3 regions of the Streptomyces sp. NPDC089424 genome follow, and region 1 is predicted to be linked to each of the others. Evidence: riboswitches for the same ligand, from Rfam matches in the RefSeq annotation. Region 1 holds a riboswitch; each other region holds the start of a gene.
What was found. A riboswitch is a leader RNA that binds a small molecule or an ion and turns the genes downstream of it on or off. The one in region 1 is predicted to bind cobalamin.
Positions count from the first base shown of each region.

Region 2: it holds a riboswitch for cobalamin, as region 1 does, so the genes downstream of both, ACIP2X_RS22850 (cobalamin biosynthesis protein) here and ACIP2X_RS16575 (ribonucleoside-diphosphate reductase subunit alpha) in region 1, are expected to answer to the same signal.
Region 3: it holds a riboswitch for cobalamin, as region 1 does, so the genes downstream of both, ACIP2X_RS25405 (prenyltransferase/squalene oxidase repeat-containing protein) here and ACIP2X_RS16575 (ribonucleoside-diphosphate reductase subunit alpha) in region 1, are expected to answer to the same signal.

Region 1 covers NZ_JBIVHU010000003.1:350,809-361,267, forward strand. Annotated here, with positions in the region: gene ACIP2X_RS16575 (ribonucleoside-diphosphate reductase subunit alpha) at 1-2,011, opposite strand, end outside; cobalamin riboswitch at 2,135-2,312, opposite strand; gene ACIP2X_RS16580 (GNAT family N-acetyltransferase) at 2,329-2,835, opposite strand; gene mctP (monocarboxylate uptake permease MctP) at 2,955-4,565, opposite strand; gene ACIP2X_RS16590 (DUF3311 domain-containing protein) at 4,562-4,825, opposite strand; gene ACIP2X_RS16595 (YbdD/YjiX family protein) at 4,925-5,131, opposite strand; gene ACIP2X_RS16600 (carbon starvation CstA family protein) at 5,097-7,241, opposite strand; gene ACIP2X_RS16605 (GntR family transcriptional regulator) at 7,319-8,083, opposite strand; gene ACIP2X_RS16610 (sugar ABC transporter substrate-binding protein) at 8,479-9,780, shown strand; gene ACIP2X_RS16615 (carbohydrate ABC transporter permease) at 9,919-10,459, shown strand, end outside.
Region 2 covers NZ_JBIVHU010000005.1:53,484-63,942, reverse strand. Annotated here, with positions in the region: gene ACIP2X_RS22865 (putative cobaltochelatase) at 1-219, opposite strand, end outside; gene cobN (cobaltochelatase subunit CobN) at 216-3,869, opposite strand; gene ACIP2X_RS22855 (cobyric acid synthase) at 3,866-5,377, opposite strand; gene ACIP2X_RS22850 (cobalamin biosynthesis protein) at 5,374-6,324, opposite strand; cobalamin riboswitch at 6,424-6,568, opposite strand; gene ACIP2X_RS22845 (hypothetical protein) at 6,734-6,955, opposite strand; gene ACIP2X_RS22840 (anion permease) at 6,987-8,228, opposite strand; gene ACIP2X_RS22835 (class II aldolase/adducin family protein) at 8,547-9,311, shown strand; gene ACIP2X_RS22830 (alpha/beta hydrolase family protein) at 9,450-10,459, shown strand, end outside.
Region 3 covers NZ_JBIVHU010000006.1:115,219-125,677, reverse strand. Annotated here, with positions in the region: gene ACIP2X_RS25440 (FAD-binding oxidoreductase) at 1-618, shown strand, start outside; gene ACIP2X_RS25435 (STAS domain-containing protein) at 606-1,013, shown strand; gene ACIP2X_RS25430 (transglycosylase SLT domain-containing protein) at 1,375-1,794, opposite strand; gene ACIP2X_RS25425 (ECF transporter S component) at 2,059-2,952, opposite strand; gene ACIP2X_RS25420 (ABC transporter ATP-binding protein) at 2,949-4,667, opposite strand; gene ACIP2X_RS25415 (energy-coupling factor transporter transmembrane component T) at 4,664-5,851, opposite strand; gene ACIP2X_RS25410 (SCO2322 family protein) at 5,844-6,479, opposite strand; gene ACIP2X_RS25405 (prenyltransferase/squalene oxidase repeat-containing protein) at 6,476-7,696, opposite strand; cobalamin riboswitch at 7,813-7,938, opposite strand; gene ACIP2X_RS25400 (GNAT family N-acetyltransferase) at 8,914-9,594, opposite strand; gene ACIP2X_RS25395 (MBL fold metallo-hydrolase) at 9,740-10,459, opposite strand, start outside.

The DNA.
Region 1 (10,459 bases):
AGCCGTTGGCCTCGCGCAGCGCCTCACGGGTGCGGGCGTCCCAGACGCCGAGCTCCTTCAGCTCCTGCACCAGATAGGAGTTGACCTGGAGGAACTCACCGGACAGCGTCTCGCGCTTGAAGAGGTTCGACACCTGCGGCTCGATGCACTCGTAGACACCGGCGATCGAGGCGATCGTCGCGGTGGGCGCGATCGCCAGCAGCAGGGAGTTGCGCATGCCGACCGCGGCGATGCGCTCGCGCAGCGCGCTCCAGCGCTCCGGCCAGGTCGGCTCGACGCCGTAGTGGTCGGGGTGCAGCACGCCCCGGGCGGTGCGGGTCCTGTCCCAGGCGGGCAGCGGCCCGTTGCGTTCGGCGAGGTCGGCGGACGCCTCGTACGCGGCGAGCATGATGCGCTCGGCGATCCGGGTGGACAGCGCCTTCGCCTCGGGCGAGTCGAAGGGCACCCGCAGCTTGAAGAAGACGTCCTGCAGGCCCATCGCGCCGAGGCCGACCGGGCGCCACCGGGCGTTGGAACGGCCCGCCTGCTCGGTCGGGTAGAAGTTGATGTCGACCACGCGGTCGAGGAAGGTCACGGCGGTGCGGACGGTGGCGTCCAGCTGCTCCCAGTCGATGCCGTCGCCCACGACGAACGCGCCCAGGTTGACCGAGCCCAGGTTGCACACGGCGGTCTCGCCGTCGTCCGTGACCTCCAGGATCTCCGTGCAGAGGTTCGAGGAGTGGACGACGTGGCCCGGCTCGGCGGTCTGGTTTGCGGTGCGGTTGGCGGCGTCCTTGAAGGTCATCCAGCCGTTGCCGGTCTGGGCGAGGGTGCGCATCATCCGGCCGTACAGCTCACGGGCGGGCAGGGTCTTCCTCGCCAGGCCCCGGCTCTCGGCCGCGCGGTACGCGGTGTCGAACTCCTCGCCCCACAGGTCGACCAGCTCGGGCACGTCCGACGGGGAGAACAGCGACCACGGGGCGTCCGCGTCGACCCGCCGCATGAACTCGTCCGGGATCCAGTGCGCGAGGTTCAGGTTGTGCGTACGGCGGGCGTCCTCACCGGTGTTGTCCCGCAGCTCCAGGAACTCCTCGATGTCGGAGTGCCAGGTCTCCAGGTAGACGGCGGCCGCGCCCTTGCGCCGGCCCCCCTGGTTCACGGCGGCGACCGAGGCGTCCAGCGTCTTCAGGAACGGGACGATGCCGTTGGAGTGGCCGTTGGTGCCGCGGATCAGGGAGCCCCGGGAGCGGATCCGGGAGTACGACAGACCGATGCCGCCGGCGTGCTTGGAGAGCCGGGCGACCTGGTGGTAGCGCTCGTAGAGGGAGTCCAGCTCGTCCTTGGGGGAGTCCAGGAGGTAGCAGGACGACATCTGGGGGTGCCGGGTGCCGGAGTTGAAGAGGGTGGGGGAGGAGGGGAGGTAGTCGAGCCGGCTCATGAGCCCGTAGAGCGCGGCGACTTCGTCCACCGACCGGGTGGTGTCGTCCTCGGCGAGGCCGGCGGCGACGCGCAGCATGAAGTGCTGGGGCGTCTCGACGACCTTGCGGGTGATCGGGTGCCGGAGCAGGTAGCGGCTGTACAGGGTGCGCAGGCCGAAGTAGCCGAAGCGGTCGTCGGCGTCCCGGTCGACCAGGGCGTCCAGGCGGTCGGCGTGCAGGCGCGTGAACTCGGCCGTGCGGTCGGCGATGAGCCCTTCCCGGTGCCCCACCGCCACGGACTCCGTGAAGGACGTGACCCCCTGGGAGGCGGCCTCGGCGGCGATGGAGACGGTCAGCAGCCGGGCGGCGAGCCGGGAGTAGGCGGGGTCCTCGGAGATCAGTCCGGCGGCGGCCTCCGTGGCCAGCTCCCGCAGTTCGCTCTCGTCCGCCCGCGCGGAACGGCCGCGCAGCGCGGCGGCGGCGACCCGGCCGGGGTCGGCGTCGGGGAGGTCGGCGGTCAGCTCGGTCAGGGTCCGCAGCAACGCGGTCCCGGGTCCGTCGGTCTCCCCTTCCACGGTTGTCGCTGCGGCCGGTTCGGCTGGCGCGATGGTCACGTGGGGCTCTCCCTCGCTCGGCACGGGGGCCTCGCGGAGGGCAGGGCAGGGCACACGAGCGCACGGGCGTTCGCGTCCACCGGCCCATTCCACGAGACCCGGACGTCAGGGCACCCGGGCCGGACGGCCGGGCGCACTGTCGGCAGGTCCTCGGACTGAACCGGCGTGCGTTCCCTTTTCGGGACGGACGCACGCGAGTACACCGTTGCGGGACAGTTCCGGATTCGCACCGGATTCCCCTGCGGCGACAGCGAGCATGAGCATACATCTGGTGTCGGGTGCCGACAGCACCCCCATATGTTGTGTCGCCGATGACTTCAGAGCGTCAACTGGTAGGTGAGAAGCGTGATGTCGTCCAGCTCCGGGAGGGGGTTCCAGTCCCGCTCGGGAGTGCGGGTGAAGCCCAGCCGTTCGTAGATGCGGTGGGCCGCGTGCATGGTCCGCTGGGTCGACAGAACGAGCCCGGCGCAGCCGTCGAGGGCGCGGGCGCGCTCGACGCAGGCACGCACCAGGGCCTCGCCGACCCCTCGGCCGCGGGCCTGACGGGCGACGGCGAGCATGCGGATCTCCGCCTCGTCGGGGGCGGCTATGTCGGCCATGGGGCCGCCGGAGGGGACGAACGTCACGCCGCCGAGGACGCGTTCGTGCGCGACGGCCACGAGCACCTGTGCGGCGGCCGCGCGCTTGGCGACGTCTCGCAGCTCGCCGAGGTAGCCGTCGCTCTCGCCGAAGTCGAGGAGTCCGTCCTGGAGGTAGGCCTGCGCGGTGATCTCGCCGAGGGCGGCGTACTCGGCGGGGTGCGCGAGGCGGATGTCGATGTCCATGGCGGCAGTGTGTACGACGACGGGCCGCCGCATCGTGTGATGTCGGCGGCCCGCTGCGAGTCGTTCAGCTGCTGCTCGCGCTCACGCGGCAGGGCCGCGTGCCGCAACGGCCCCGCGCCTCAGTGGGCGGCACCCGCGGTCGCCGGGGGAAGCTCCGCCTTGACTCCCGGGTCGCCGGCGTCCGCCGTGTAGTCGCCGGGCTTGGTCTCGTCGACGCCCTCGGGAGCCTTCACGGCCTTCAGGACGAAGGTGAGGACCACCGTGACCACCAGGTTGAGGACGAACGCCGTGAGGCCGATGTAGCCGATCTCACCGATGCCGGGGATCTCCGCCGAGGAGCCGCCGAAGTGCTTCTGCGTCGGGGAGGCGACACCGTAGGCCGCGACCGTGCCGTAGGTCATGCCGACCGCCCAGCCGGCCAGCAGCGCCCAGCGGTGGAACCAGCGGGTGAACAGACCGCCGACCAGGGCGGGCATGGTCTGGAGGATCCAGATGCCGCCCAGCAGCTGGAAGTTGATCGCCACCGTCTTGTCCATTCCGAGGACGAAGACGAGGGCGCCGACCTTCACCAGCAGGGACACCAGCTTGGAGACCTTGGTCTCCTGCGCGGGCGTGGCGTCCGGCTTGAGGAAGTCCTTGTAGATGTTGCGGGTGAAGAGGTTGGCCGCCGCGATCGACATGATGGCCGCCGGGACCAGCGCGCCGATGCCGATCGCCGCGAACGCGACGCCGGTGAACCAGTCCGGGAACATGTTCTCGAACAGCTGGGGGATCGCCAGCTGGCCGTTCTCCACCTTGACGCCGGCCGCGATCGCCATGAAGCCGAGCAGACCCAGCAGGCCCAGCATCAGCGAGTACAGCGGCAGGATCGTGGAGTTGCGGCGGATCACGTCCCGGCTGCGGCTGGACAGCACGGCCGTCACGCTGTGCGGGTACATGAACAGGGCGAGCGCCGAGCCCAGTGCCAGCGTGGCGTAGGTCCACTGCGAGGCGGCGGTCGGCACCAGTCCGCCCGCACCGGCGTCGGCGTACTTGTCACCCGCCGCGGCGAAGATGTCGTCGAAGCCGCCCAGCTTGATCGGGATGTAGATGATGGCGACGGCGATCACGATGTAGATCAGCGCGTCCTTGACGAACGCGATCAGGGCCGGTGCCCGCAGACCCGAGGAGTACGTGTACGCGGCCAGCACGCCGAAGGCGATCAGCAGCGGCAGGTCCTTGATGAACCAGTTGGTGTCCTCGCCGCCGCCGATGCCCATCACGTCCAGCACGGCCTGGATGCCGACCAGCTGGAGCGCGATGTACGGCATGGTCGCGAGGATGCCGGTGACCGCGACGGCGAGGGACAGGCCCTTGGAGCCGAAGCGGCCGCGGACGAAGTCCGAGGTGGTGACGTAGCCGTGCTTGTGGGAGACCGACCACAGCCGCGGCAGGAAGACGAACATCATCGGGTAGATGAGGATCGTGTACGGCACCGCGAAGAAGCCGGCCGCGCCCGCCGCGTAGATCGCCGCCGGTACGGCGACGAAGGTGTACGCCGTGTAGAGGTCGCCGCCCAGCAGGAACCAGGTGATCCAGGTCCCGAAGGACCGGCCGCCCAGGCCCCACTCGTCGAGGCTGTGCTCGTTCTCGGCCTTGCGCCAGCGCGCGGCCAGGAAGCCCATCACCGTGACGGCGACGAAGAAGAGGATGAACACGGCGAGTGCGACGCCGTTCACACCGTCCTTCATGCTCCGGCACCCCCCTGCGTCTTGCGGGCGCGCTGGTCACGCTGCCACAGCCAGTAGGCGGTCATGGTCAGGGCGGTGGAGATCACGACCCAGGCCATCTGGTACCAGTAGAAGAACGGGATGCCGATGAAGGTCGGGTCCGTCTTCGCGTACGAGCCCACCCAGAGCATGGCCACGAACGGTGCTATCAGGCAGAGGGCGATGACGACGCGCACAGGCGTCACCACCGGCCCTCTGTTCACTTCTGAGGCTTCTGACATCGGACGGCTCCGTCCCCTCGCTGATCACCTGGTGCAACGCGCAGGCAATCTAGGTCACGGTGTCCCGCTACCGGAAGCCCCTGTTCAGATACCGGTTACTCAGCAGCAGCGGAATCCTTGCCGCGGGTCTGTTTCCTGCCGGTCCGTCCGCATCCGCTCGAACTCCCGCCGGGTGGGCACCTCCGCCTCCGGGTGGCCCTTACGGATATGCGCGACATAGCGGTCGTAGGCCGACTCGTCCGTCAGCTCACGGACGTACCAGCGCACCCCGCTAGTCACTCGGCGCAGCAGTGCCGACGTTCGCACGGCGCTCCTCCTCCCTCTCCTCGGGCGTGGCGATCAGTCCGGCGGGCGCGACGATCTTCGAGGCGACGTACGGCGCCTCGCTGAGGGTGGTGAGCGCGGGCCGGCGGACGTGCCGGACGCAGATCCGCGCGGCGTCCACGAGGACCGCCACGATCAGCAGGGCGAGGACGGCCGACAGGACGCCGTCCACCGTGGAGTTGGTGACGACGGTGTGCATGTCGTCCATGGACTTGGCCGGCGGCAGGATCTCGCCCCGGTCGATGGCGTCCTGGAAGACCTGGCGCTGCCGGAAGAAGCCGACCTTGGGGTCGCTGGAGAAGACCTTCTGCCAGCTGGCCGTCAGGGTCACGACCGCGTCCCACAGGAGCGGGACACCGGTGATCCAGGCCCACTTGAGGCGGCCCGACTTCACCAGCAGCGTCGTGCAGACGGCGAGCGCCACGGCCGCCAGCAGCTGGTTGGAGATACCGAAGATCGGGAACAGCTGGTTGATGCCGCCGAGGGGCTCGTGGACGCCCACCCACAGGAAGTAGCCCCACAGCCCGCAGACGATCGCGCTGGTGATCACCAGGCCCGGCTTCCAGCTGACGTTGCGGAAAGGCCGGTACACGTTGCCGAGGGTGTCCTGGAGCATGAACCGTCCGACACGCGTGCCCGCGTCCAGCGCGGTCAGGATGAACAGCGCCTCGAACATGATCGCGAAGTGGTACCAGAAGGCCTTGAGGCCCCCGCCGGTCACCTGGGAGAAGATCTCCGAGACGCCGACCGCCAGCGTGGGCGCACCGCCGGTGCGGGACAGCAGCGTCGACTCCTCGACGCTCTTCGCCGCCGCGGCGAGCTCCTCGGGGGAGATCTGGTAGCCCCAGCCGCCCACCACCTGCGAGGCCTGCTCCACGCTGGTGCCGATGACACCGGCCGGCGCGTTCATCGCGAAGTACAGCCCCGGGTCGATCACGCTGGCCGCGATCAGTGCCATGACGGCGACCGACGACTCCATCAGCATGGAGCCGTAGCCGATCATCCGGACCTGCGTCTCCTTCTGGATCATCTTCGGCGTCGTGCCCGACGAGATCAGCGCGTGGAATCCGGACAGGGCACCGCAGGCGATCGTGATGAACACGAACGGGAAGAGGGAGCCCGCGAAGACCGGCCCGTCGCCGCGGGAGGCGAAGTCGGTGACCGGGTCCATCCGCAGCGTCGGCAGCGCGATCACGACACCGAGGGCGAGCAGCACTATCGTGCCGATCTTCATGAAGGTGGAGAGGTAGTCGCGGGGCGCGAGGAGCATCCACACCGGCAGGATCGACGCGATGAAGCCGTACGCCACCAGCCAGACGACCAGGGTCGAGGGGGCGAGGGTGAAGGTCTCCGCCCAGGACGACTCGGCGACCCAGCGGCCGGAGACGAGGGCGAACAGCAGCAGGCCCACGCCGATGAGCGACACCTCGGCGACCCGTCCGGGCCGCAGGACGCGCAGGTAGAAGCCCATCAGCAGCGCGATCGGGATGGTCATCGCGATGGAGAAGGTGCCCCAGGGGGAGGCCGCCAGGGCGTTGACGACGACCAGGGCCAGCACACCGAGCAGGATGATCATGATGGCGAACGCGGCGAGCAGCGCGGCCGCGCCGCCGAACGGGCCGATCTCCTCCCGCGCCATCTGGCCGAGCGAGCGGCCGTCCCGGCGGGTGGAGAAGAACAGCACCACCATGTCCTGGACCGCGCCCGCGAAGATGACGCCGGCGATGATCCAGATCGTGCCGGGCAGGTAGCCCATCTGCGCCGCGAGCACGGGGCCGACCAGGGGGCCGGCGCCGGCGATCGCGGCGAAGTGGTGGCCGAGCAGGACTCGGCGGTCGGTGGGGTGGTAGTCGATGCCGTTGTCGAGGCGCTCCGCCGGGGTGGCACGGGTCCTGTCGACCTTGAGGACCTTGTGCGCGATGAACTTCGCGTAGAAGCGATAGGCGATCGCGTACGAGCCGAGGGCCGCCGCGACCATCCAGGCTGCGGAGACCTCCTCGCCGCGGGAGAGCGCGAGCACGGTCCAGCCGGCGGCGCCGACGAGTGCGACGAGGCTCCAGATGACGATGGTTCGGGCGTTCGCTGTGCGCACGGGTCGTCCTCCCGTCGTATGCGTTACGGGAGGACGGTAGGGCAGGCGATGTGACCTGCGCTACACCGCGAACACGGTTACGCCGTGGGGCGCTTGAGGCGTGCCACGAACTTGTAGCGGTCGCCGCGGTACACCGAGCGCACCCACTCCACCGGCTTGCCCTCCCGGTCCAGCGAGTGCCGGGACAGCATCAGCATCGGCAGGCCGACGTCCGTGCCGAGGAGCCCGGCCTCCCTCGGGGTGGCCAGCGAGGTCTCGATGGTCTCCTCGGCCTCGGCCAGATGGACGTCGTAGACCTCGGCGAGCGCGGTGTAGAGGGAGGTGTACTTGACCAGGCTGCGGCGCAGGGCCGGGAAGCGCTTGGCGCTCAGGTGGGTGGTCTCGATCGCCATCGGCTCGGCGTTGGCCATGCGCAGCCGCTCGATGCGCAGGACCCGGCCGCCGGGGGTGATGTCGAGCAGTTCGGCCAGCCGGTCGTCGGCGGTGATGTAGCCGATGTCCAGCAGCTGGGAGGTGGGCTCCAGGCCCTGGGCGCGCATGTCCTCGGTGTACGAGGTGAGTTGCAGTGCCTGCGAGACCTTCGGCTTGGCGACGAACGTGCCCTTGCCCTGGATCCGCTCCAGCCGGCCCTCGACCACCAGCTCCTGAAGGGCCTGGCGCACGGTCGTGCGCGAGGTGTCGAACTCCGCGGCCAGCGTGCGCTCGGGCGGGACCGGGGTGCCGGGCGGCAGGGTCTCCGTCATGTCGAGCAGATGCTTCTTCAGGCGGTAGTACTTGGGCACGCGTGCGGTACGGACGGGTGTCCCGCTCTCGTTCTCCGCACTGCTGACCTCAGTGCTCATGCTCCGCCTTCCCGGCTCACCTACCGACCCGACCGACGTCCGCCGGTCGCGGCTCACATCGTGGCACGGCCACGCGCGAGGGGTTCCCCGCACGCTCCGTGATCCCCCCTGTATACCGTCGGCGCCTCCGATGGTCTAGTCCACGACGGTCATGTGGTCTACCCCGGAGCGGGTGGAGCGGCCCTGGTTTTCGAGGGGTTCTTACTTAAAGGTTCCTGCATATGTAGGTCCCATAACGGCTGGTCGGGCCCTACACGAGACCCTTGACACGTCCTATGGTCTGGGCCAAGCTCCCCGGTACTGGTCTACACCATTGGTCCAGGTCCCGGCCCCAGGGCGGTACGTCAGTCACCGCGGGGACGAGGGGGGTTTGTGGCATCCCTGAGGAGGGTGGCGTGAAGCGCAAGCTGATATCCGCGATCGGTGTCGCGGCGATGATGGTCTCCATTGCGGCGTGCGGGGGGTCCGACGACAAGGCGTCCGAGCAGGACCCGAAGGACCGCAAGGGTGAACTCACCGTCTGGCTGATGGTCGACGCCCAGTCCACCTGGCCCGAGTTGGTCAAGCAGGCCAACGCGGACTTCAACAAGAAGTACCCGGGTGTCAAGGTCAACGTCCAGTACCAGCAGTGGGCCGACAAGACCAAGAAGCTCGACGCGGCACTGTCGGGCGACAGCTTCCCCGACGTGGTCGAGCTGGGCAACACCGAGACGATGACCTACATCCTCAACGGTGCCCTCGGCGAGATCGACCCCAAGAAGCACGACAACTCGGACACGTGGATCGGCGGTCTGAAGGACACCTGCACGTACGAGGGCAAGCTCTACTGCGTCCCGTACTACGCCGGTGCGCGCGTCGCGATCTACAACAAGGACATGCTCAAGGCCGGCACGGGCTCGGACCAGCTGCCCGCCACCGAGGACGAGTTGGTCACCGCCCTCGACAAGGTCCAGAACAAGTACAAGAGCGACAACGCCTTCTCCTCGCTGTACCTGCCGGGTCGTTACTGGTACGCCGCCATGTCGTACGTCGCTGCCTACGGCGGCGAGATCGCCACCTACGACGAGGGCGGCAAGGAGTGGAAGGGCGCCCTGTCCACGCCGGAGGCGCAGAAGGGCATCCAGCACTTCATCGACCTGGTCAAGAAGTACAACAACGGCGACCAGACGAAGGACGAGCAGGACCACGCCAACGTCATGGCCAACGAGAAGGCCGCCGTGCTCTACGGCAACGGCTGGGAGGCCGGAAGCGTCGTCGACGGCGCGAACAACGGCAACCCGAAGCTGGAGGGCAAGATCGCCACCGCGGGCATGCCCGGCCCGGAAGGCAAGGCACTTCCCTCCTTCATCGGCGGCTCCGACCTGGCCACCATCTCCAAGTCCGAGCAGCAGGACCTGGCGGAGGAATGGATCTCGCTGTTCACCAGCGAGAAGTCCGAGGCCGCCCTGGCCGCCAAGAACATCCTCCCCAACAACACCAAGCAGCTCGAGCCGCTGAAGGCCAAGCCGGAGACGGCTCCCATCGCCAACGCCGTCCCCGACGCCTGGTTCACGCCGATCGCGCCCGGCTGGGCCGCGATCGAGAAGAAGGAAACCCTGGAGACGATGCTGCTCGACATCCTCAAGGGCAAGTCGGTCGCCGAGGCCACCAAGGCCGCCGACGCGGAAATCGACTCGCTGATCAACGAGGCCTCCTGATCCAGGAGCCGAACTCCCCTTGAGCTCCGGTGCCTTGTCCGGCCCGCCGTTGGCCGGGCAAGGCCGGTCGGGCGTGCCGGCCACCCAGGCTGTGCCGGCCCGCCCTCCAGGAACCCCTTCGAACGGAAGGCCAGCACAGTGAGTGCCGCCGACATCAAAGCAGCCGACCCGGAGGTGTCCGTCGTACGGGCCCAGGGTGACGGCCCGACACCGGCCACCTCTCGGCGCGTCCGGTGGACGAACGGGCCACTGCTGCCCTATCTGCTGATCGCTCCGGCTGTCGTGGCACTCGCCGCAGTGTTCGTCTGGCCGCTGATCAAGACCGTGATCATGTCCTTCCAGGACGTGGGCCGCCGGGAGCTGTGGACGGGCGACGCCGCACCGTGGGTCGGCTTCGACCAGTTCACCAACATCCTCGGTGACAGCGAGTTCTACACCGTCCTGTGGCGCACCGTCCTCTTCATGGTGGTGTGCGTGGTCGCCACCATGGCCATCGGACTGTTCCTCGCCCACGCCATGCAGCGCATGACGAACGCGGTCCGGCTGCTGCTGACCGGTGCGCTCATCGCGGCCTGGGCGCTCCCGCTGCTCGTGGCCACCTCGATCTTCCGCTGGTTCGCCGACTCCGACTACGGCGTCGCCAACATGGTGCTCACCAAGTACCTGGGCCTCGACTACC
Region 2 (10,459 bases), on a different contig from region 1:
CGGGTCCGGCGCCGCTGGGTCGCAGGAGAAGCGGCAGCCGGGGACCACGGGGACCTGCGGCAGCAACGCCGAGAGCGCCCGCACCGCCGTCGACTTGGCGGTGCCCTTCTCGCCGCGGACGAGCACGCCGCCCACCGCCGGGGACACGGCGTTCAGCAGCAGTGCGAGGCGCAGGTCGTCCTGTCCGACGACGGCCGTGAACGGAAAGGGGGTGCTCACTTGTCGTCGCCCTCCAGGTCGCCTTCGAGTTCGAGGTAGGTCGCCCGCAGCCGTTCCAGCGTCCCCGCGTCCGGCTCCGCCCACAGCCCCCGGTCGGCGGCCTCCAGCAGCCGCTCGGTGATGCCGCGCAGCGCCCACGGGTTGGACTGCTTCATGAAGTCGCGGTTCTCCGGGTCGAAGACGTACTCCGCGCTGAGCTTCTCGTACATCCAGTCGTCGACGACCCCGGCGGTGGCGTCGTAGCCGAAGAGGTAGTCGACGGTCGCCGCCATCTCGAAGGCGCCCTTGTAGCCGTGCCGCCGCATCGCCGCCATCCAGCGCGGGTTGACCACACGGGCCCGGAAGACGCGGTGCGTCTCCTCACCGAGGGTGCGGGTCCTGACCTGGTCGGGCGTGGCCGAGTCGCCGACGTATGCCTCGGGGGAGGCGCCCGTGAGGTGCCGGACCATGGCGACCATGCCGCCGTGGTACTGGAAGTAGTCGTCGGCGTCGACGAGGTCGTGCTCGCGGGTGTCGACGTTCTTCGCCGCGACCGCGATCCGCCGGAACGCCGTCTCCATGTCCCCGCGTGCCGCCCGCCCGTCGAGCCCGCGCCCGTAGGCGTACCCGCCCCAGACGGCGTACACCTCGGCGAGGTCGGCGTCGGAGCGCCAGTTGCGGGCGTCGATCAGCGGCAGCAGCCCGGCGCCGTACGCGCCCGGCTTGGAGCCGAAGACGCGCGCGGTGGCGCGCCGCCGGTCGCCGTGCGCGGCGGTGTCCTCGTCGGCGTGCGCCCGTACGTAGTTGGACTCCGCGGGCTCGTCCAGCTCGGCGACCGCCCGCACCGCGTCGTCGATCAACCCGACGACGTGCGGGAACGCGTCCCGGAAGAAGCCGGAGATGCGGACGGTGACGTCGATGCGGGGCCGTCCCAGCTCGCCGAGGCCGATGATCTCGAACCCGGTCACCCGGCGCGAGGCGTCGTCCCACACCGGTCGGCAGCCCAGCAGCGCAAGGATCTCGGCGATGTCGTCGCCCTGGGTGCGCATGGCCGAGGTTCCCCAGACCGTCAGGCCGACGGACTTCGGGTACGCGCCCGTGTCCTGGAGGTACCGCTGCACCAGCGAGTCGGCGAGCGACTGCCCGACCTCCCAGCTCAGCCGGGACGGGATGGCCTTGGGGTCCACGGAGTAGAAGTTCCGGCCGGTCGGCAGCACGTTGACCAGTCCGCGTGTCGGCGAGCCCGACGGACCCGCCGGGACGTAACCGCCGTCGAGCGCCTTGAGGATGTGGCCGATCTCGTCCGTCGTGCGGGCGAGCCGCGGCACCACCTCGTCGCAGGCGAACTCCAGCACGGCCACGGCCTCGGGCAGTTCGGTGCCGACCACCTCCCGTACCAGCGCCGCGCTCCCGGACGCCGCCCAGCCCCGCTCCTCCATCCCCTCCGCGAGCCGCCGGCACAGCTGCTCCAGCAGGTCGACGGCGTCGGCGGCGGTACGGGACGGGCCCTCGACGAGGTCGCTCAGCTCGACCGGAACCTTCAGCGGCGCGCCCGGCTCCGCCAGCAGCTCCTTCTCCACCAGCCCGAAGTGCTCGGCCAGGGACGCCCGCAGCCCCGGCAGCGCGTTCGCCCGGCCGCCCCACACCTGCGAGGCACGCAGCACCGCGAGGACCAGGTTCACGCGCGGCTCGCCGACCGGGCCGCCGCCGAGGATGTGCAGTCCGTCGCGGATCTGCACGTCCTTGATCTCGCACAGATAGCCGTCGATGTGCATGACGAACTCGTCGAAGTCGGCGTCGCCGGGCTGCTCGTCGACATGCAGGTCGTGGTGGAGCTCGGCCGCCTTGACCAGCGTCCAGATCTGGGCCCTGACCGCCGGTGCCTTCGTCGGGTCCAGGTCCGAGACGAGCGCGTACTCGTCGAGCAGCTGCTCCAGCTTCGCAAGGTCGCCGTAGGTGTCCGCGCGGGCCATCGGCGGCACCAGGTGATCGACGACGGTGGCGTGTCCGCGCCGCTTGGCCTGGGTGCCCTCGCCGGGGTCGTTGACGATGAACGGGTAGATCAGCGGCAGTTCCCCGAGGACCGCGTCCGGTGCGCAGCCGCCGCTGAGTCCGAGGCCCTTGCCGGGCAGCCACTCCATCGTGCCGTGCTTGCCCATGTGGACGAGGGCGTCGGCGCCGAAGGAGTTCTCCAGCCAGCGGTACGCCGCCATGTAGTGGTGCGACGGCGGCATGTCCGGGTCGTGGTAGATCGCGATCGGGTTCTCGCCGAAGCCGCGCGGCGGCTGGATCATCACGACGACGTTCCCGAACCGCAGGGACGCCAGCACGATGTCGTCCCCGTCGACGTACAGCGAACCCGGCGGCTCGCCCCACGCCTCGGTCATGGCCTCCCGCAGCTCCGGGTCGAGCTCGGCGAACCACGCCCGGTAGTCGGCGAGCGGCACGCGCGCGGGCGCCGACGCCAGCTGGTCCTCGGTCAGCCACTCGACGTCGTGCCCGCCCGCCTCGATGAGCAGGTGGATCAACTCGTCGCCGTTGTCCGGGTATGCGCTCACCCCGTACCCGGCCTGCCGGAGCGCGTCCAGCACCCGCACCGCGGAGGCGGGCGTGTCCAGGCCGACCGCGTTGCCGACGCGCGAGTGCTTGGTCGGGTAGGCGGTGAAGACGAGCGCGAGCTTCTTGTCGGCGTTCGGCTTGTGCCTCAACCGCGCGTGCCGTACGGCGATCCCGGCGACGCGTCCGGCCCGCTCGGGGTCGGCCACGTACACGGGCACATCGTCCGGGCCCTGCTCCTTGAAGGAGAACGGGACGGTGATCAGACGGCCGTCGAACTCCGGGATCGCGACCTGCATCGCCGCGTCCATGGGGGAGAGGGCGGCGTCGGACGCGTCCCAGGCGTCCCGCGAGGAGGTCAGGCACAGTCCCTGCAGCACGGGCACGTTCAGCTCGGCCAGCCTGCCGATGTCCCACGCCTCCTCGTCGCCGCCCGCCGACGCCTGCGAGGCGTGCGTCCCGCCCGCGGCCAGGACGGTGGCGACCAGCGCGTCGGCCTTCCCGAGGAGCGTGTACAGCCCCGGGTCCGCGCCGCGCAGCGAACCGCAGTACACGGGCAGGGCGTTGGCGCCCCGCGCCTCGATCGCGTCGCACAGGGTCTCCACGAACGCGGTGTTGCCGCTGAGCTCGTGGGCCCGGTAGAAGAGCACGCCGACGGTCGGACGGCCCTCGGTGAACGCGCGGGAGCCGTGGACGCCGTACTCCGGCATCTTCCGCGGCTCGTCGAAGCCCTCACCCGTCAGCAGCACCGTGTCCGACAGGAACCGCGCCAGCTCGGTGAGGTTCTCGGGCCCGCCCTCGACGAGGTAGCGCAGTGCCTCGGCCACGACTCCGGCCGGCACGGACGACTCGGCCATCAGCTCGGCGTCCGGCACGGACTCCCCGCCGAGCAGCACGGTGGGGATCCCCGACGCCCGCAGCCGGGCGAGTCCGTCCTCCCAGGCCCGCTTGCCGCCCAGCAGCCGTACGACGGCGATGTCCGCGCCCTCGACCAGCGCGGGCAGCTCGCCCTCGGCGTCCACGCGGGTCGGGTTGCCGATCCGGTAGGAGGCGCCGGAGGCACGGGCCGCCAGCAGATCGGTGTCGGCGGTGGACAACAACAACACTGTGCTCATGCGGGCGCTCCCGGTGGAAGGAAAGGCAGTCCTTGCGGCGCGCCGGACTCGATGAGCCGCCACAGCGCGTCCGTGTCCGCGTGCTGTTCGATCAGGTCGCCGAGCCGGTCGAGCTGCTCCTCGCGCAGCGCGGCGAAGGAGGTGCCGGGCGCCGGCACGAAGCGGCGGCCCGCGGCGGCGGCCACCTCGCGCAGGAAGGCCCGCCGGAAGCCGTCGGACTCCAGCGAGCCGTGCCAGTGCGTGCCCCAGGTCTGGCCGACCCGGCAGCCGTCCAGGAAGGGTTCGCCGCCCTCGACGTCGGCGACCCCGTGGTGGATCTCGTACCCCTCGACGTGCTCCCCGAGGGCCTCGCCGACCGGCCGGGTGAGCGTCTTCTCTCGGGCGAACCGCACCCGCACCGGCAGCACTCCGAGCGCGTCGACCTGCCCGCGCCGGCTCTCGACGTCGTCCTCGATGTGCTCGCCGAGGACCTGGAAGCCGCCGCAGATGCCGAGGATCGGACGCCCTTCGGCGGCCCTGCGCACGAGGGCCCGCGCGAGCCCGCGCTCGCGCAGCCACTCCAGGGCGCGCACGGTCCCCCGGGTGCCGGGCACCACCACCAGATCCGCGTCCGCCAGTTCCTCGGGGCGGTCCACGAACCGCACGACGACACCCGGTTCGGCGGCGAGGGCGTCGACGTCCGTGAAGTTGGACATCAGCGGCACGGCGCACACCGCCACCCGCAGCACGTCCTCGCCGACCGGGGCGGCCACCTGGGACTCGCGCACCGCCCCCCGCAGGGACACCCTCAGCCCGTCCTCCTCGTCGATGCCGAGGCCGTGGCGGAAGGGCAGGACGCCGTAGGTGTGCCGCCCGGTGAGGCCGTGCAGCATGTCGATGCCGGGTTCGAGGAGCGAGACGTCGCCGCGGAACTTGTTGACGAGGAACCCGGCGATCAGCTCCTGGTCCTGACGGGACAGCAGCGCGACGGTCCCGAAGAAGGAGGCGAAGACGCCGCCGCGGTCGATGTCGCCGACGACGAGCACCGGGAGACCGGCATTGCGGGCGATCCCCATGTTGACGATGTCGGTCCGCCGGAGATTGATCTCGGCCGGAGATCCGGCCCCCTCGCAGATCACCGCGTCGTACGTGCCCCGCAACTCGGCGAGACAGTCGAGCACGGTCCCGAGCAACGCCTGCTGCCGTCCGCCGTGGTAGCCCCGCGCGCTCATCTCCCCGACGGGCCTGCCGAGCAGCACCACCTGGCTGCTGCTCTCGCCGCCCGGCTTGAGCAGCACGGGATTCATCAGCGCGGTCGGCTCCACCCGGCAGGCCTGCGCCTGCATGGCCTGCGCCCGACCGATCTCGGCGCCCTCGCGGGTGACGAACGAGTTGAGCGACATGTTCTGCGCCTTGAAGGGCGCCACCTTCACGCCCTGGCGCACCAGCCAGCGGCAGATGCCGGCGGTGACGACGCTCTTGCCGGCGTCCGAGGTGGTGCCGGCGATCAGCAGCCCGCGCCCGTTCACGCCGGCCTCCTCGACAGCCGTCCCCGCAGCCACACTCCGGCCGCGCAGGCCCCGAGGGCCAGCCGGCCCACCCGCCGGGACAACCGGACGGCCCGCTCGATGTCGCCGACTTCCACCGCACGCCCCCCACCGTTCAGCACGGGCCGGTGCTCGACCCGGCCCGCATACGACAACGTCCCCCCGAGCCGCACCCCCAACGCCCCCGCGAACGAGGCCTCCACGGGCCCGGCGTTGGGACTCGGATGCCGCGCGGCGTCCTTGTGCCAGGCCCGTACGGCACCTCGCGCGTCGCCGCCCGCCAGCACGGCGAGCGACGCCGTCAGCCGGGCGCCCGGCCACCCGGCGAGATCGTCGAGCCGTGCGCTGGCCCATCCGTAGCGGCGGTGGCGCGGCGACCTGTGCCCCACCATCGCGTCCAGCGTGTTCACCGCACGGAACCCGAGCAGCCCCGGGACCCCGCCCACGGCCCCCCACACCAGCGCGCCCACCACGGCGTCGGACGTGTTCTCCGCGACGGACTCCACCACCGCCCGCGCGATCCCCGGCGCGTCCAGCGCCTGCGGGTCGCGGCCGCACAGATGGGGCAGCCGGGCCCGCGCGGCCTCGACGTCCCCCGCCTCCAGGGCGTGCCCGACGGCCCGGGCCTCCCGCGCGAGCGAGGTCCCGCCGACGACGGCCCAGGTGGCGACGCCGGTCAGCGCGACGGAAGCGGCGGGGGAGGACCGTACCGCCCGGTGGGCCGCGGCGCCCAGGGCGACGGCGCCGCCCACGCACACGACGGTGTGCAGCGCGCCCCATCCGCGGTGGTCCCGCCACAGCACCCGTTCCACCGCGGCGGCGGCCCGCCCGAACGCGGCGACCGGATGCCCCCGGCGGGGGTCGCCGAGCACATGGTCGCCGAGGAGGCCGGCGGCGGCGCCGTACGCGAAGACGCGATCGGCACGCACGCGCTCAGCCGGCCGTGCGGGCGGGCAGAGACCTGGTGCGGGACCTCACTTGGCGGCCGAGCATGGCGATATGTCCTCACTCAGGGTGTCCACGCCCTGGTTCGACGAGACCGGCGGTGAGAGTTCCTGGCTCCCGGGGAGTTCCCTCCCCGGTCACAGTGGCGGGACCGCGCCGGATTCACACCGGGCTTCCTCTTCTGCCGCCGTACATGGCCCCGGAAGTCCACCACGGGGCCGGAACGGCCGTCAACTTGCTGTTGACCTGCGACGGGGCAAGTGTGCTGAGTCCCACACGCCACCGGCGGCACGGGTCTCCCGTCTGCCGCTCGCGCCGTCCCCGCGCACGACGAAGCGCCCTGCCCGGAGCCCGTGGAGGGCACCGCGCAGGGCGCTTCGAACACCGGGGCGCTCAGGCCACGATCAGATAGATCCCGTATCCCACGGCCGCCGCGCACGCCGCGAAGGCGGCGTACGCGCCCGTCACCGCCAGCGCCGCCGACTCGCCCTGCGCGGCCGCCCGTTCGCGCCGCGACAGCGCGGTGACACCGAGGGTGAACAGGCCCACCAGAGCCACCGTGACCACGAGGCTGACGCCGAAGACGGAGCCGAGGGCCGCCCAGTCGATCTTCATGCTTGTGCTGCTTCCTTCGGTATCAGGGAGCTCAGACCGAGGCCTGAGAGGGCGTCGGTTCCGAGGCCGTGGCCTGCCGGGGGATCGTGGCCGTGAGGTCCTCGGCCGGGGTGCCCGCCGGGGGCGGCGTCACGGCGGCCATCGCGGTCGTCACCACGCCGGCCGGTTCCCCGTCCGCGTCGTTGACGTTCGTGTGGTCCACGACCTCGCGGCGGGAGATCTTCCAGATCGCGGCGCTGGACCCGACCAGGAAGACGGCGACCAGAGCGGTTCCCCAGGGGCCGAAGCCCGTCACCCACTCGGCGATCGCGCCGACCAGCGCGGCGGCCGGCAGGGTCAGGCCCCAGGCGACGAACATCCGGGTGGCGGTGGACCAGCGGACCACCCCGCCCTTGCGGCCGAGGCCCGCGCCCATCACCGCACCGGAGACCGAGTGCGTGGTGGAGAGGGAGAAACCGAGGTGGGAGGAGGCCAGGATGACGGTCGCGGCGCTGGTCTGCGCGGCGAAGCCCTGCTGCGGCTGAAGGTCGGTCAGGCCCTTGCCCATGGTGCGGATGATGCGCCAGCCGCCGAGGTAGGTGCCGAGCGCGATGGCGAGACCCGCGGAGAGGATGACCCACAGGGGCGGGTCGGAGTCGGGGGCGAGGGTGCCGCCCGCGACCAGGGCGAGGGTGATGATGCCCATCGTCTTCTGCGCGTCGTTGGTGCCGTGCGCCAGCGAGACCAGGCCCGCGGAGGCGATCTGGCCGGCGCGGTAGCCCTTCGCGGAGGCCTTGTCCTCGGCCTTGCGGCCCAGGCGGTACGTCAGCCGGGTCGCCAGCAGCGCCGCGACGCCCGCGACCAGCGGGGCGGCGATCGCCGGGATCAGCACCTTGGTGACCAGCGCGTCGCCGTGGACGGCACCCACGCCGGCCGACGCGACGGTGGCGCCGATCAGGCCGCCCATCAGGGCGTGCGACGAGGAGGACGGCAGGCCGACCAGCCAGGTCAGCAGATTCCACAGGATCGCGCCGACCAGTGCGGCGAAGATGACCTCGGGACGGATGCCGCTCTCGTCGACCAGGCCCTTGGAGATCGTGTTGGCGACCTCCACGGAGAGGAAGGCGCCGACCAGGTTCAGGACGGCGGACATGGCCACCGCGACCTTGGGTCTGAGGGCACCCGTCGAGATGGTGGTGGCCATCGCGTTCGCGGTGTCGTGGAAACCGTTCGTGAAATCGAACGCGAGAGCGGTTACCACCACAATCGCGAGGATCAGCGAGATGCCTTCCATTTACCCAGGCAATCTTTCGAGGTCATTGGCTGGACGAACGTAGGTAACCCAAGTGAACGAAAGGTGAACTGGGAGGGGCTTGTGGGTGTCCGTGAAAGGGGGTGCCTGTACCGCCTGGAGGGCTCGGCCCGCGCGCCGCGCCGCCGGCCCCGTACCCCGTACGGCCACAGGCCCTGCGCGCACCGCCTCGGCCGGGCCGGCGACCCCCGCGAAGAGATGTTGGTCACCCCGTGCGAAGCGGCCGCCCCGCCCGCGGGCGCGCCGCCACGACAAGCCCGCGCCGGAACGCGCCGGAGGTCCGCCTGGCAGGATCGCGGCATGGCTGAACAGCGGTGGGAACAGCGGGAGGCACCGGGCGCTCCCGACGACGCGCGGGACACGGCCGAGGCGGCGGACGCGGCCGGGACGGAGCGAGGCGAGGTGCCGGGCGACGGGGTACCGGACGAGGAGGCACGGGCCTGGGAGGAGCTCGTGGCCACCGCGCGCCGGACCGTCTCCGAGGGCCTGGTCGTCGGCACCTCCGGCAACGTCTCGGTGCGGGTGGGGCACACGGTCCTGGTCACTCCGTCGGGCGTCCCCTACGACCGGCTCACGCCGGACGACATCACCGGCGTCGACCTCGACGGGCGCCAGGTGCGCGGAACCCTCGTGCCGACCAGCGAACTGCCCATGCACCTCGCCGTCCACCGCACCACCGACGCCCGCGCCGTCGTCCACACCCACGCCGTGCACGCCACCGCCGTCTCCACCCTCGTCGCCGAACTCCCGGTGATCCACTACATGGCCGGGGCGCTCGGCGGCCCCGTCCGCGTCGCCCCCTACGCGACCTACGGCACGGACGAGTTGGCCGAGAACATGCTCCGCGCGCTGGCCGGCCGCTCCGGCTGCCTCCTCCAGAACCACGGCACCGTCACCTACGGCGCGTCCCTCGCCCAGGCCTACGACCGCACGGCCCAGCTGGAATGGATGTGCCGCCTGTGGCTGACGGCGTCCGCCGTGCCGGGCCGCACACCGTCCCTGCTGTCCCGGGAGCAGCTGGCGGAAGCGACCGAGCGGCTGCGGGGATACGGGCAGCGCGGCTGACGGAACCCGGGGCGCTCGCCCGTACCACCCGGGGCGCTCGCCCGTACCACCCGGGGCGCCCCTTCCGTGCGCCGCGTCGCCTCACCCCGCCCCGCCGTTCCGCTGGCCGCCGGACGGGCGGGACAGGACACTGGACGCGTGCGCACTGTCAGAGCGACGGCCGCTGCCGTCACCGCCGTGACGGTGGCCGGGGCCGCAGCGGTGGCCGCCGGCCGGTTCGCCAGTGACGCGGCACTGAAGGCGCCGCCCGGCCGACCGCTGCCCACCGAGCCCCGGCTCACCGTGCACGGCACGGCCGCGGGCCGCGTCACCCTCACCCGCACCCTCGCCTCGGTGCGCCCCGGCAGCTACGGCCTCGCGGGCAACGGCTCCCACGCGGTGGTCGGCCCCGTCCTGGACACGGTCCCGCACCCGCCCGACTCCGTCGTACGCCGCCTGGAACGCGTCACCCACGGCACCCTGGAGCCCGGCGACAAGGTCCGGCTCACCCCGAGCCTGCACATCGGCGACCCCCGCACCGCCCTCGGCCTGGACTGCACCGACGTCGAGATCCCCGGCGAACTCGGGCCGCTGCCCGCCTGGTTCGTGCCGGGGGCCCGGGACACCTGGATCATCACGGTGCACGGCCTGGGCGCCGGCCGGGAACTCCCCCTGAACATCCTGGCGTTCCTGCACGGCCTGCGCTTCCCGGTGCTCGACCTCGCCTACCGCGGCGACCCCGGCGCTCCCCGCCCCCCGGACGGACTGAACCACCTCGGCGAGACCGAGTGGCGCGACCTGGACGCCGCGGTCCGCCACGCGACGGCCCAGGGCGCCGCGCGCGTCGTCCTGTACGGCTGGTCCACCGGCGCCACCATGGCCCTGCGCGCCGCCGCGCACTCCTCGGCCCGGGACCGCGTCAGCGGGCTCGTCCTGGACTCCCCCGTGCTCAACTGGGAGGCGACCCTGCGCGCCCTCGCCGCCGCCCGGCGCACCCCGAGCCCGCTCCTGCCGCTCGCGGTCCGCGCCGCCCAGGGCCGCACCGGTCTCTACGGCGACCGCATCGACGAGGCCGCCCACCCCGAGCGCCTGACGCTCCCGGCCCTGATCCTGCACGGCCCCGACGACCTGGTGGCCCCCTGGGCCTACTCCCGCCGCCTGGCGGAGCA
Region 3 (10,459 bases), on a different contig from region 1:
GGGTCGCCCGCACTGTTCCTTATGCCTGTCTGGAGCGGCGATCCGGCCGCCGGTGAGCGGCACTTCGACGCCCTGCGGCGGCTCGGGACCCCGGTCCTGACGGAGGTGCTCGCCCTGTCCCCCGAGGAACTGCTGCACCGCAACGACGCGTGGGGCGCGGTCACCGGACTGCACTTCACGGCCCGCTCCCGGTCGGTCGCCGCGCTCACGCCGCACGTCGTCGAGGCGCTGACCGGGGCGGCGCGCGGCATCACCGGCCCCATGTCCGGCGTACTGCTGCACCACTTCCACGGGGCCGCGACCCGGGTACCGGTCGAGAGCACGGCCTTCGGCCTGCGGCAGCGTCACCTGATGGTCGAGATCGTCGCCGGGTGGGAGGCGGGAGACGCCGCCCCGCACCGGGCCTGGGCCGAGTCGGTCGCCGATTCCCTGGCGCCCGACGCGCTGCCGGGCGGCTACCCCGGCATGCTGGATCCCGCGCAGCGGGCCGAGGTGGCCCACTCCTACGGCCCGAACACCGCGCGGCTCCTGGCCGCCAAGGCGCGCTTCGACCCCGACGGCGTCTTCACGGCGACCGCGCTGCCCCCGGTACCGGGGCGGGAACCATGGACGCGCTGACGGTCTCCTGCGTGCGCCGCCGGGGCTGGACGGTGGTCCAGGTCGCGGGCGAGCTGGACATCGCGACCGCGGGCGCGCTGCGCGCATGCCTGGACGGCCTCGTCGCGGACCATGCTCCGGCCAGGATCGTGCTGGACCTGTCGCGACTGGAGTTCTGCGACGCTAGCGGTCTGCGGGTGTTCGTCGGCGCGTACCGGGCCGCGCTCGGCGGCGGTGGCGCACTGCGCCTGGTGTGTCCGGACGGGATGACCAGGTCCGTGCTGCGGATCACGGCCCTGACCACGCTGATCCCGGTCCACGCGACACTGGCGCGGGCGCTGGACCCGGACGGCACTGAGGACCCCACGACATGGCCGGCCCCCCGCAATCCGACACCCGCCACCGAGCCCCGCTGACCACCCGGCGCCCCCCACACCGACGCCGACCGAGCCGAGGGGCGCCGGGGGCGCAGCGGCCTAGGGGTGCCGGGGGGCGCCGCGAGTTGCGGGGATGCGAGAGACGCTGCGACGCCGAGGGGCCGGGGGGCGCCGCCAGGTCGCGAGGCGCGGGGACGTCGTCGCGGGGCGCGGGGAGGTCGGGAGGCGTTGCGAGTTGCGGGGGCGTCGGGAGATGCCGGGGGATGCGGAAGGCGGCGGCCCCGGGGATCGGGGGCCGCCGCCGTTCGAGGGGCTGGGTTCTCAGCACCAGCCGATGCCGTGGGTGCCAGGGAGCCGGCTGCGCGCGCCGGTAGCCGGCTGTGGCGGCTTCCGCTTCGGCTCAGTACCAGCCGTTGGACTGCCAGAAGTTCCAGGCGCCGACCGGGCTGCCGTAGCGGGACTTCATGTAGTCCAGGCCCCACTCGATCTGGGTCTGGGCGTTGGTCTTCCAGTCGGCGCCGGCGGTGGCCATCTTGTTGCCGGGCAGGGCCTGGACCAGACCGTAGGCGCCGGAGGAGGCGTTGGTGGCGTCGACGTCCCAGCCGCTCTCGTGCTCGACGATCTTGCTGAAGGCGTTGTACTGGGCGGCGTCCGGGATCATCTTCTTCGCGATCGCCTGGGCCTGGTTGGGGGTGGCGGCGGCCGGGGCGGCGTGGGCCGGGGCGGCGGAGAACGCCATGCCCGCGGCGGCAGCGGCGACGAGGGCGCCGGTGAGGGCCTTCTTGGGGGCGGCGATGCGGCGGAGGACGGAGACGGACACGGGCGAACCTTTTCCTCGGGGACTGGGGTGCCGCGGCACACCGTGACCACGCGATGCGCGGTGGAGATGTGCGTCGGCGCCGAGGCCCGGGGGGCTTGTCGGCGCCTTGCGACGTGAACCAGAGAAACAGCCGAGCGAAGTGTCCGCAATGACCGCTTTTACTAGTTGCGGCCGCATCGGGGGGAATGGTCCCGCATGTGACGGGGGTCTCAATCCCCAGGTCAGACGGCCTGATGCCGCGTGCATGACAGGCTCTTCGATCTACTACCGCGGGTCGTGGGTGATGTGCGTCATGTGGGCTGCTTCACCGCCCGGGTGACCCTCCGCGTGCGAGGCCTCACCCACCGGTGACGAGGAGGGCGGGTCGAATGTGACCGGCGTCTCGAATGCGGCGCGGCGGGTGGCCCGGCGCAGCGCCCTGAGGACCGCCGGGCCGAGGGTCACGGTCAGCACGACCGTGACGACCGCCCGCCCGAGGTCCCAGCCGAGGGAGGTCGCCAGGCAGTACGCCACGAACCGGGCCAGGTTGGCGGGGACCGCCGCGTCCGCGTCGAAGGCGATGTTCGAGGCCAGCGCGCCCATGAACGGCCAGCCCGCGAGATTCATGATCGTGCCGTAGGCGAAGGCGGCCAGGAAGCCGTAGCAGGCCAGCATCAGAAGTTCGGCGCGGCCCCGCAGCCGGTCGGGCGCCGGGAGCAGGCCCGCCGCCGCCGTGAACCAGCCCATCGCGAGCATCTGGAACGGCATCCACGGCCCCACCCCTCCCGTGAGCAGCGCCGACGCGAACATCGTGATCGCACCGAGCACGAACCCGAAGCCCGGCCCGAGCACCCTTCCGCTCAGCACCATCAGGAAGAACATCGGCTCGATGCCCGCCGTACCGGCGCCGATGGGCCGCAGTGCCGCCCCCGTCGCCGCCAGCACCCCGAGCATGGCCACGGCCTTCGGGCCGAGCCCCGACTCCGAGATCGTCGCCGCCACCACCGCGATGAGCAGGACCAGCAGCCCCGCGAACAGCCACGGCGCGTCCTGGGCGTGCGCGGCCACCTGCGAGGTGGGCGGCGCGAGGAACGGCCAGAAGAAGGCGGCCCCGCCGACCGCGCTGGTCAGGGCGAGGGCGACGAGGGAACGGGGGCCGAGGCGGACGGGACGGCTCACGACAGCGCCTCCCTGACCTGGGGCACCGTCAGCCACCGCTGCGGGGCGAGGATCTTGGTGACCTGCGGAGCGAAGGAAGGGGACGAGACGACCACGTCCGCCGTCGGGCCGTCCGCGATCACCTCGCCCTCGGCCAGCAGCACCACCCGGTGGGCCAGCTCCGCGGCCAGCTCCACGTCGTGCGTGGCGAGGACCACCGCGTGCCCCTCCGCGGCCAGCTCCCGCACCAGCGTGACCAGGCGCGACTTCGCCGCGTAGTCCAGGCCGCGGGTGGGTTCGTCGAGGAGCAGCAGCGGCGGTCGGGCGGTGAGCACGACCGCCAGCGCGAGGGTGAGGCGCTGGCCCTCCGAGAGGTCACGGGGGTGCGTGCCGTCGGCGATGCCGGGCAGCAGCTCCGAGACCAGCGCCCGGCAGGTGCCGGGCTCGGCGCCCGCGTCCGCGTCGGCGGCCGCGCACTCGGCGGCGACCGTCTCGGCGTAGAGCAGGTCGCGCGGCTCCTGCGGCACGAGTCCGACCCGGCGTACGAGTTCGGGGGGCGCCGTACGGTGCGGGGTCACGTCGCCGACGCGGACGCTCCCGGAGGACGGCCGGACCAGGCCGACCAGCGCGGACAGCAGCGTGGACTTCCCGGCGCCGTTACGGCCCATGAGGGCGACGGTCTCGCCGGGGGAGACGGTGAGGTCGACGTCGCGCAGGGCGGGGACGTGGCCGCGGGTGACGGCGAGGGCGCGCACGTCGGCGGCGTGGGGGGAGGGCGCGGGGGTGGGTTCGCGTCTGCCCCGGAGCCTGCGGAAGGGGGTGGCGCCCCGTGTCCCGGGGGGTGCGGACCGCTCGCGGGTGCGGGGTCGCCGGGGCTGGTCGCTCGGTTCCCCGCGCCCCTCCAGGGCGGCACCGTCCCGTCCGTCGAGCTGCCGTCGCAGGTCCGCGGCCCGTCTGCGGGCGTCCCGGACCGTGAGCGGGAGGGGGGACCAGCCGGCCAGGCGGCCCAGGTCCACCACCGGCGGGTACACCGGGGAGACGGCCATCATCTCGGCCGGGGTGCCGAGGCGCGGGGCCGCGCCGGGCGCCGGGAGGAGCGCGACCTGGTCGGCGTACTGGACGACCCGCTCCAGACGGTGCTCGGCCATCAGGACCGTCGTACCGAGGTCGTGCACGAGCCGCTGGAGGACCGCGAGGACCTCCTCCGCGGCCGCCGGGTCCAGCGCGGAGGTCGGCTCGTCCAGGACGAGCACGCTCGGGTGCGGGGTGAGGACCGAGCCGATCGCGACTCGCTGCCGCTGGCCGCCGGAGAGCGTGGCGATCGGGCGATGGCGCAGATCGGCGAGGCCGAGCAGGTCGAGGGTCTCCTCGACGCGCCGCCGCATCACGTCCGGGGCGAGCCCCAGCGACTCCATGCCGTAGGCGAGTTCGTCCTCGACCGTGTCCGTGACGAAGTGGGCGAGAGGGTCCTGGCCGACCGTGCCCACGATGTCGGCGAGTTCACGCGGCTTGTGGGTACGGGTGTCGCGGCCGGCGACCGTGACCCGGCCGCGCAGGGTGCCGCCGGTGAAGTGCGGGACCAGGCCGCTGACCGCGCCGAGCAGGGTGGACTTGCCGACCCCGGACGGGCCGACGAGCAGCACGAGTTCGCCTTCCGGGACCTCGAAGTCCACGCCCCTGACGGTGGGTCCGGCCGCTCCGTCGTAGGTCACGGAGACGTCCTCGAAGCGGATCATGAGGGCTTCTCCTCGGATCTCTGGGGAGCGGGCCGTCCCGCCGCGGGCGGCTCGGGAGCGGGGGTGACGAACGCCGGGAGCAGCCCGAGGAGCACGGCCGCGGCCGGCCACAGCGGCAGCGTCGGGGCGACCAGCGGGATCACACCCGGATGCAGGGCCGCGGGGTCGGCGGAGGCGGCCAGGGTCAGCAGGGCGGCGACCGCGACGCCGGAGGCGGCGACCAGGCAGGAACGGGCGTTCCAGGTGTCGGGGCGGTAGCGGGTGCGCGGGGTGCGACGGCCGCCCAGCCGCAGACCGGCGAGCGCCGCGGCGAGGCCGGCGAGCAGGACCGGCAGGCCGTAGGTGCCGCCGTCGGCGGTGAGCAGTCCGTACGTCCCGGCGCAGACGCCGAGCAGACCGGTGAGCGTGAGGACCGCGGTCGTACGGCGCACCGCCGGCGGGACCTGCGCGGTACGGCCGTAGCCGCGGGCGTCCATGGCGGCGGCGAGGGCCACGGAGCGTTCCAGGGCGCCTTCGAGGACGGGCAGGCCCACCTGGAGCAGGCCCCGCAGGCCCTTGTCCGGGCGGCCGCGCAGCCGGCGGGCGGTGCGCAGCCGCTGGGCGTCGGCGATGAGGTGCGGGGCGAAGGTGAGGGCCACGACCACGGCCACGCCCATCTCGTAGAGGGCGCCGGGCAGGGACTTGAGGAGGCGGGTGGGAGCGGCGAGGGCGTTGGCCGAGCCGACGCAGATCAGGAGCGTGGCCAGCTTCAGGCCGTCGTAGAGGGCGAAGACGAGGGTCTCGGCGGTGACCCGGCCGCCGAGGCGGATGCCCTGCGCCCAGTGGGGCAGCGGGACTTCGGGAAGGGTGAGCAGGGTGTGGGTGCCCGGCAGGGGCGAACCGAGGGCGACGGCGAACACCAGGCGGACCAGCAGCACGGCGAGGGCCAGCTTGACGAAGGCGCCGTAGGAGAGGGCCCAAGGGGTGTGGGGGCGGCGGGTGGCGACGACGTAGGCCGAGACCGTCACGAGGAGTGCGAGGAGCAGCGGGTTGGTGGTGCGGGTGGCCGCGGTGCCGAGGGCCAGGGACCACAGCCACCAGGCGCCGGGGTGGACCGGCGCGGGGGGCCGGCGCCGCAGGGCGGTGACGCCCGCCGACGCCGGCCGGGTGCCGTGCCGGTCCACGCCCGAGCCGTGGTCAGCCATGCCTGCGCCGGCGGGCCTGCCAGCCGGCCGCCGCGCCCAGCACCGCCACCGCCGCCACCCCGGCGACGACGCCCAGCGACGGGCCGCCGCCGCTCTCGTCCGCCGGCTCACCGGCCGGCTTGCCCGCCGACGCCACCTGCTCCCCGCAGCCCTTCGCCGGGTAGCCGCCGATCGCGCACAACAGGGCGTTGGCGTCGTACCGGAGCGGCTTGGCGACCGCCGCCAGGGCCTCCGCCGCCGTCGCGTCCGGGGCGAGCCGGGCGCAGGCCGTGCGGGGCGCGGGCGGCGTCTCGCCGGACGGGGCGTCCGACGCCGTGCCGAAGTCGATGACCAGGGCCACCCGCTTGTGGCCGTCCCGCGCCGGGGTGCCCGCGCAGATCGTGGTGAAGCCGGCCTCGCCGCGCGGCCGGGACGCGTCCGCGGAGTCCTCGCTGACCGCGAAACGGAAACCCTGCACGGAGCCGTCCGCGGGGCGGGCGAGGGAGGGACCCTGGGTGGCGTACGTCCACGCCTTGCCGTCGCGCTCCCAGAACGACCAGTAGCGGTAGCCGGTGGCCTGGGCCGGGCCCGTGCCGGCGGCCAGGGCGATCAGGAGCGCGGCGAGGAGGGCCGCCGCCCGGCGTATCACGGCTGCTGCTTCCGGTTCCGGCCGCTGAGCAGGAAGCCGATGCCGACACCGGCGACGAGGCAGACGCCGACGTACCACCAGACACCGAAGCCGTCGTCCGACTCGGACGTGGCCTCGCTGTCCGCGGTGGCGGGCCGCTGCGCGCTCTGCGGCGCGGGGCCCGACGCGTTCAGCAGCCGCACGAGGTCCGTGCCGCCGAAGTCGCGCGGGTCGCCACCGGCCGCGTGCGCGGCGAGGATCAGCTGGGCGTAGGCGGCCGGGCCGCTCTGCTTGGCCCAGGCGACGGCGTTCCGCTCCAGCCACTTGAGGGGCCCGGCCGCTCGGGCCGCGCCGCCCTGGGCGGCGAGGGCCACGACGGCGTCGGCCGTGTTGCCGTAGTCGGGCTGGTCCTCGGAACCGGGGAGGGCCGACATGAGGTGGCCGTCCGCGGCGAGCGCGTCGGCGAGGTAGGAGGCGCCGTTCGCGGCGGCCCGCTCGGGGGTGAGGTCGTCGCCGTCGGCGCAGGAGGGCGCGGCGGCGGTGCCGGCGGCCTCGGCGGCCAGGCCCTTGCCGAGCGAGCCCAGCACGCCGGCCGCGGTGGCGTCCGGATTGGCGGCGAGGGCGCCCTTCTTGTCGGGCTGGTAGGCGAACGCCCCGGCGCCCTTGGCGTCGTCGCACGGTATGGCGAACGCGAGCAGGGCGTCCTGGGCGGACCGGCCGCCCTTGACGACGTCCTGCGGCCGCTCGCCCGCGGCGGCGAGGGCTCCGATGACGAGGGAGGTCGAGTTGGCGTCGCTGGGGCCGCCGGCGGTGTAGCCCCAGCCGCCGTCCTTGCCCTGCGCGGACTTCAGCCAGGTGACGGCCTTGCCGGTGACGGCGTCGTGCCCGCCGAGCGCGGCGAGTGCCTGCACGGCGGCGGCCGTCATGTTGGTGTCGACCGGCGTCTTGGCGTCGCAGGGCTTGGCGGTGTCGGCGCGGTACGGCGCGAACGCGCCGTCGGCGCACTGCTGTCCGGCCAGCCACTCCACGCCCGCGGCGGCGGGCCGCACGCCGACGGCGTCGTGGGCGAGCAGGGCGAGGGACTGGCGCCACACGCCGTCGTAGGTGGGGTCACCCGTGCCGTACAGCCCCGAGGGCAGCGACGGGGAGGGGCTCGCGGCCTGGGCGGCCGGGACCCCGGCGGCGCCGATCACTGCGGTGACGGCCAGGGCCGCTGCGCTGCGGCGGACGACGTTCATGATCGGCGGGTGCCTCTCCCTGCGGGGAGCCGCGCAGCACGGGCAACCCCCGGGCGGCTCGGCTCCGTATACCTCGACGGTGCCGTACACCGGCCGGTTGCCGGTGCACTTGAGCCGGTCACGCTGCCGTGCGGGGCGGTCCGGCTCACAGCCTCGGCTGCTCACGGTTGCGGGTCAGCGCCGGATTTGCACCGGCTTTCCCCCGTACGGGTGTGATGACGACCGGGCCACTCTACCCGCCCGTAGCCCCAGCCCCATGGGGCGCCGGTCACACCCCGACCGGACCGGGCACAGACCCCCGCGGGGCACCTCGGGTGGGCTAGGTGCAAGTCCTGCGGGGGCGGCGGCCGCATCCTGGATGGGCTACGCGCAGGCCCTTGTGGGATTGCCGGTCACATCTCGGGTGGGCTACGAGGCTCCCGTGGGGCTGACGGTCGCGCCCCGGGCGGGCTACGCGCAGGCCCTTGTGGGGCTGACGGTCGCATCCTGGGGCGGCTGCGCGCAGGCTCCCGTGGGGCTGAGGGTCGCATTCTGGGCGGGCTACAGATAGGCCCTGTTGGGCGCCGCCACCCCGTGCGGGCCACGTGCAAGCCCCCGTGGGACCGTCGGTCACACCCCGGGCGCGCTATGCGCAGGCTCCCGGGGGCCGTTGGTCGCATCCTGGGCGGGCTGCGGCGTAAGCCGCCGTGAGGCATCCGGTCGCATCCTGGGTGGGCGCGCAGGCCTTGTGGGGTTGCTGGTCGCATCCTGGGCGGGCTACGGATAAGCCCCGTTGGGCCGCAAGCCACCCCGTGCGGGCCGCGTGCAAGCCCCCTTGGGGCCGCCAACCACACCCCGGGCGCGCTACGCGCAGGCTCCCGGGGGGCCGTTGGTCGCATCCTGGGCGGACATGCGCCCCGTTGGGCCGCCCGCTACCCCGTGCGGGCTTCGTGCAAGCCCCCGTCGGGCCGCCCGTCACCGGACGCGCAAGCGCCCGTGGGGTTGCCGGTCACATCCCGGGCGGGCTGCGGCGCAAGCGCCCGTGGGGTTGCGGTTCACATCCCGGGCGGGCTGCGGCGCAAGGGCCCGTGGGGTTGCCGGTCACACCCCGGGCGGGCTGCGGCGCAAGCCGCCGTGAGGCATCCGGTCGCATCCTGGGTGGGATGCGCAGGCCCTTGTGGGGGGCGGCGGTTGCATTGTGGGCAAGGTTCCGTGGGGTCGCTCGTCGCCCCGGAGGGCTACGCGCCGGTTCGGATCAGGTTTGCTGCGCGGCAGCGGGTGACGGGGGCGGACTCGTGGCGGAACCAGGTCGCGTCGATCTCGCGGCCGTCGCGCAGGGTGTGCCGGGGCGGCCCCTCTGCCGGCACGAAGCCCGCGCGCGTGAGGGCGCCCCGGCAGGCCGAGTTGGTGACCTCGGTCCCGGCGTGGACCGAGTCCAGGCCGAAGTGGGTGTGGCCGAGCTGGGCGCCCGCGGCGAACAGCTCCGCGCCGAGGCCCCGGCCGCGGGCGTGCGGTGCGAGCCAGCCGCCGATCTGCCCGGCGGTGCGGTCGAGTTGGAGGGCCCCGGCGTAGCGGCCGTCCTCCCGGCCCACGGCCACCAGGACCTCACCGCCCTCGGGGTCGAGTTCGAACGCCGAGAGCCACCGCGGGGGGATGCCACGGTGACTGTCGCCGGGGCGCATCCGCAGCAGGGACTCCCGGATGCGGGTGTCGGCGACGACCTCCTCGCCCCGCATCCCGAGCCACCGCTGCGCCGCGCCGTCCGATCCGGCGGCGACCGCCGCCAGCAGGTCCAGCTGGGTCTCCGGGGTGTACAGCAGCAGACCTCCGGTGTGCACCGTGTGCCGGCCGAGCGCGCACGGCCCCGGCACCGGGAGCGGCGGCAGTGACCTGCGACGCCTCAGTCGCGCCCACAGCATACGAACTCCCGTGGGGAGGAAGGGATGACAGACCCGTGACGGACAGGCCCTGAAAGCGCGGCGGTGGCCGCCGTCGTCCAGGGGACGGGGCCGAATCTACCGCCAGGCCCGACGCGGGCGTCGCGACCCGCTGCCGCGCGGACGCTCACACCGCCACGTACGTCACCGGATCGCTGCCCGCGACGGCCTCCGCCCGCCCCAGTTTCACCAGCCGGCGCAGATGGGCCTCCGCCTCGGAGACGGCGATGGTGCGGGAACCGTAGGGGATCTCGGCCCAGGGCCGGTTCCAGTCCATGCGCTCGGCGAGCCGCCAGGGGGTCAGGGGCTCGGCCAGGAGCACCAGCAGGCCGGTCAGCCGCGCCTCGTGGTGGGCGAGCAACTGGGCCACCCGGGCGGGGGCGTCGGTGAAGGCGTACTGGTGCGCCGGGAGGACCTCGGCGGGGTCGAGGCGCGCGACGCGCTCCAGGGAGGCCAGGTAGTCGCCGAGCGGGTCGGTCACGGTCGTGTCGTCCGGGTCCTCGTACAGGCCGATGTGCGGGGTGATCTCGGGCAGCACGTGGTCGCCGGAGAACAGGCGTCCGTGGCCCGGCAGTCGGGCGGGGTGCTCCTCCTCCAGGTGCAGGCAGACGTGGCCCGGCGTGTGGCCCGGTGTCCAGATCGCGCGCAGCCGGCGCCCGGGCAGGGCGAGCAGCTCACCGGGGACGATCTCGCGGTCGGGGAGGGCGGGGGAGAGGCCGGGCAGCCGACCGCGGGCGGTGCGCAGCGGGGCGATGTGGGCCTCGGGGGCGCCGGCCGCGGTGAGCTTGTCCGCCATGTACGCGAACCAGTGCTCGGGGCGGGCCTCGTGCGTGCGCCGGACCACGGC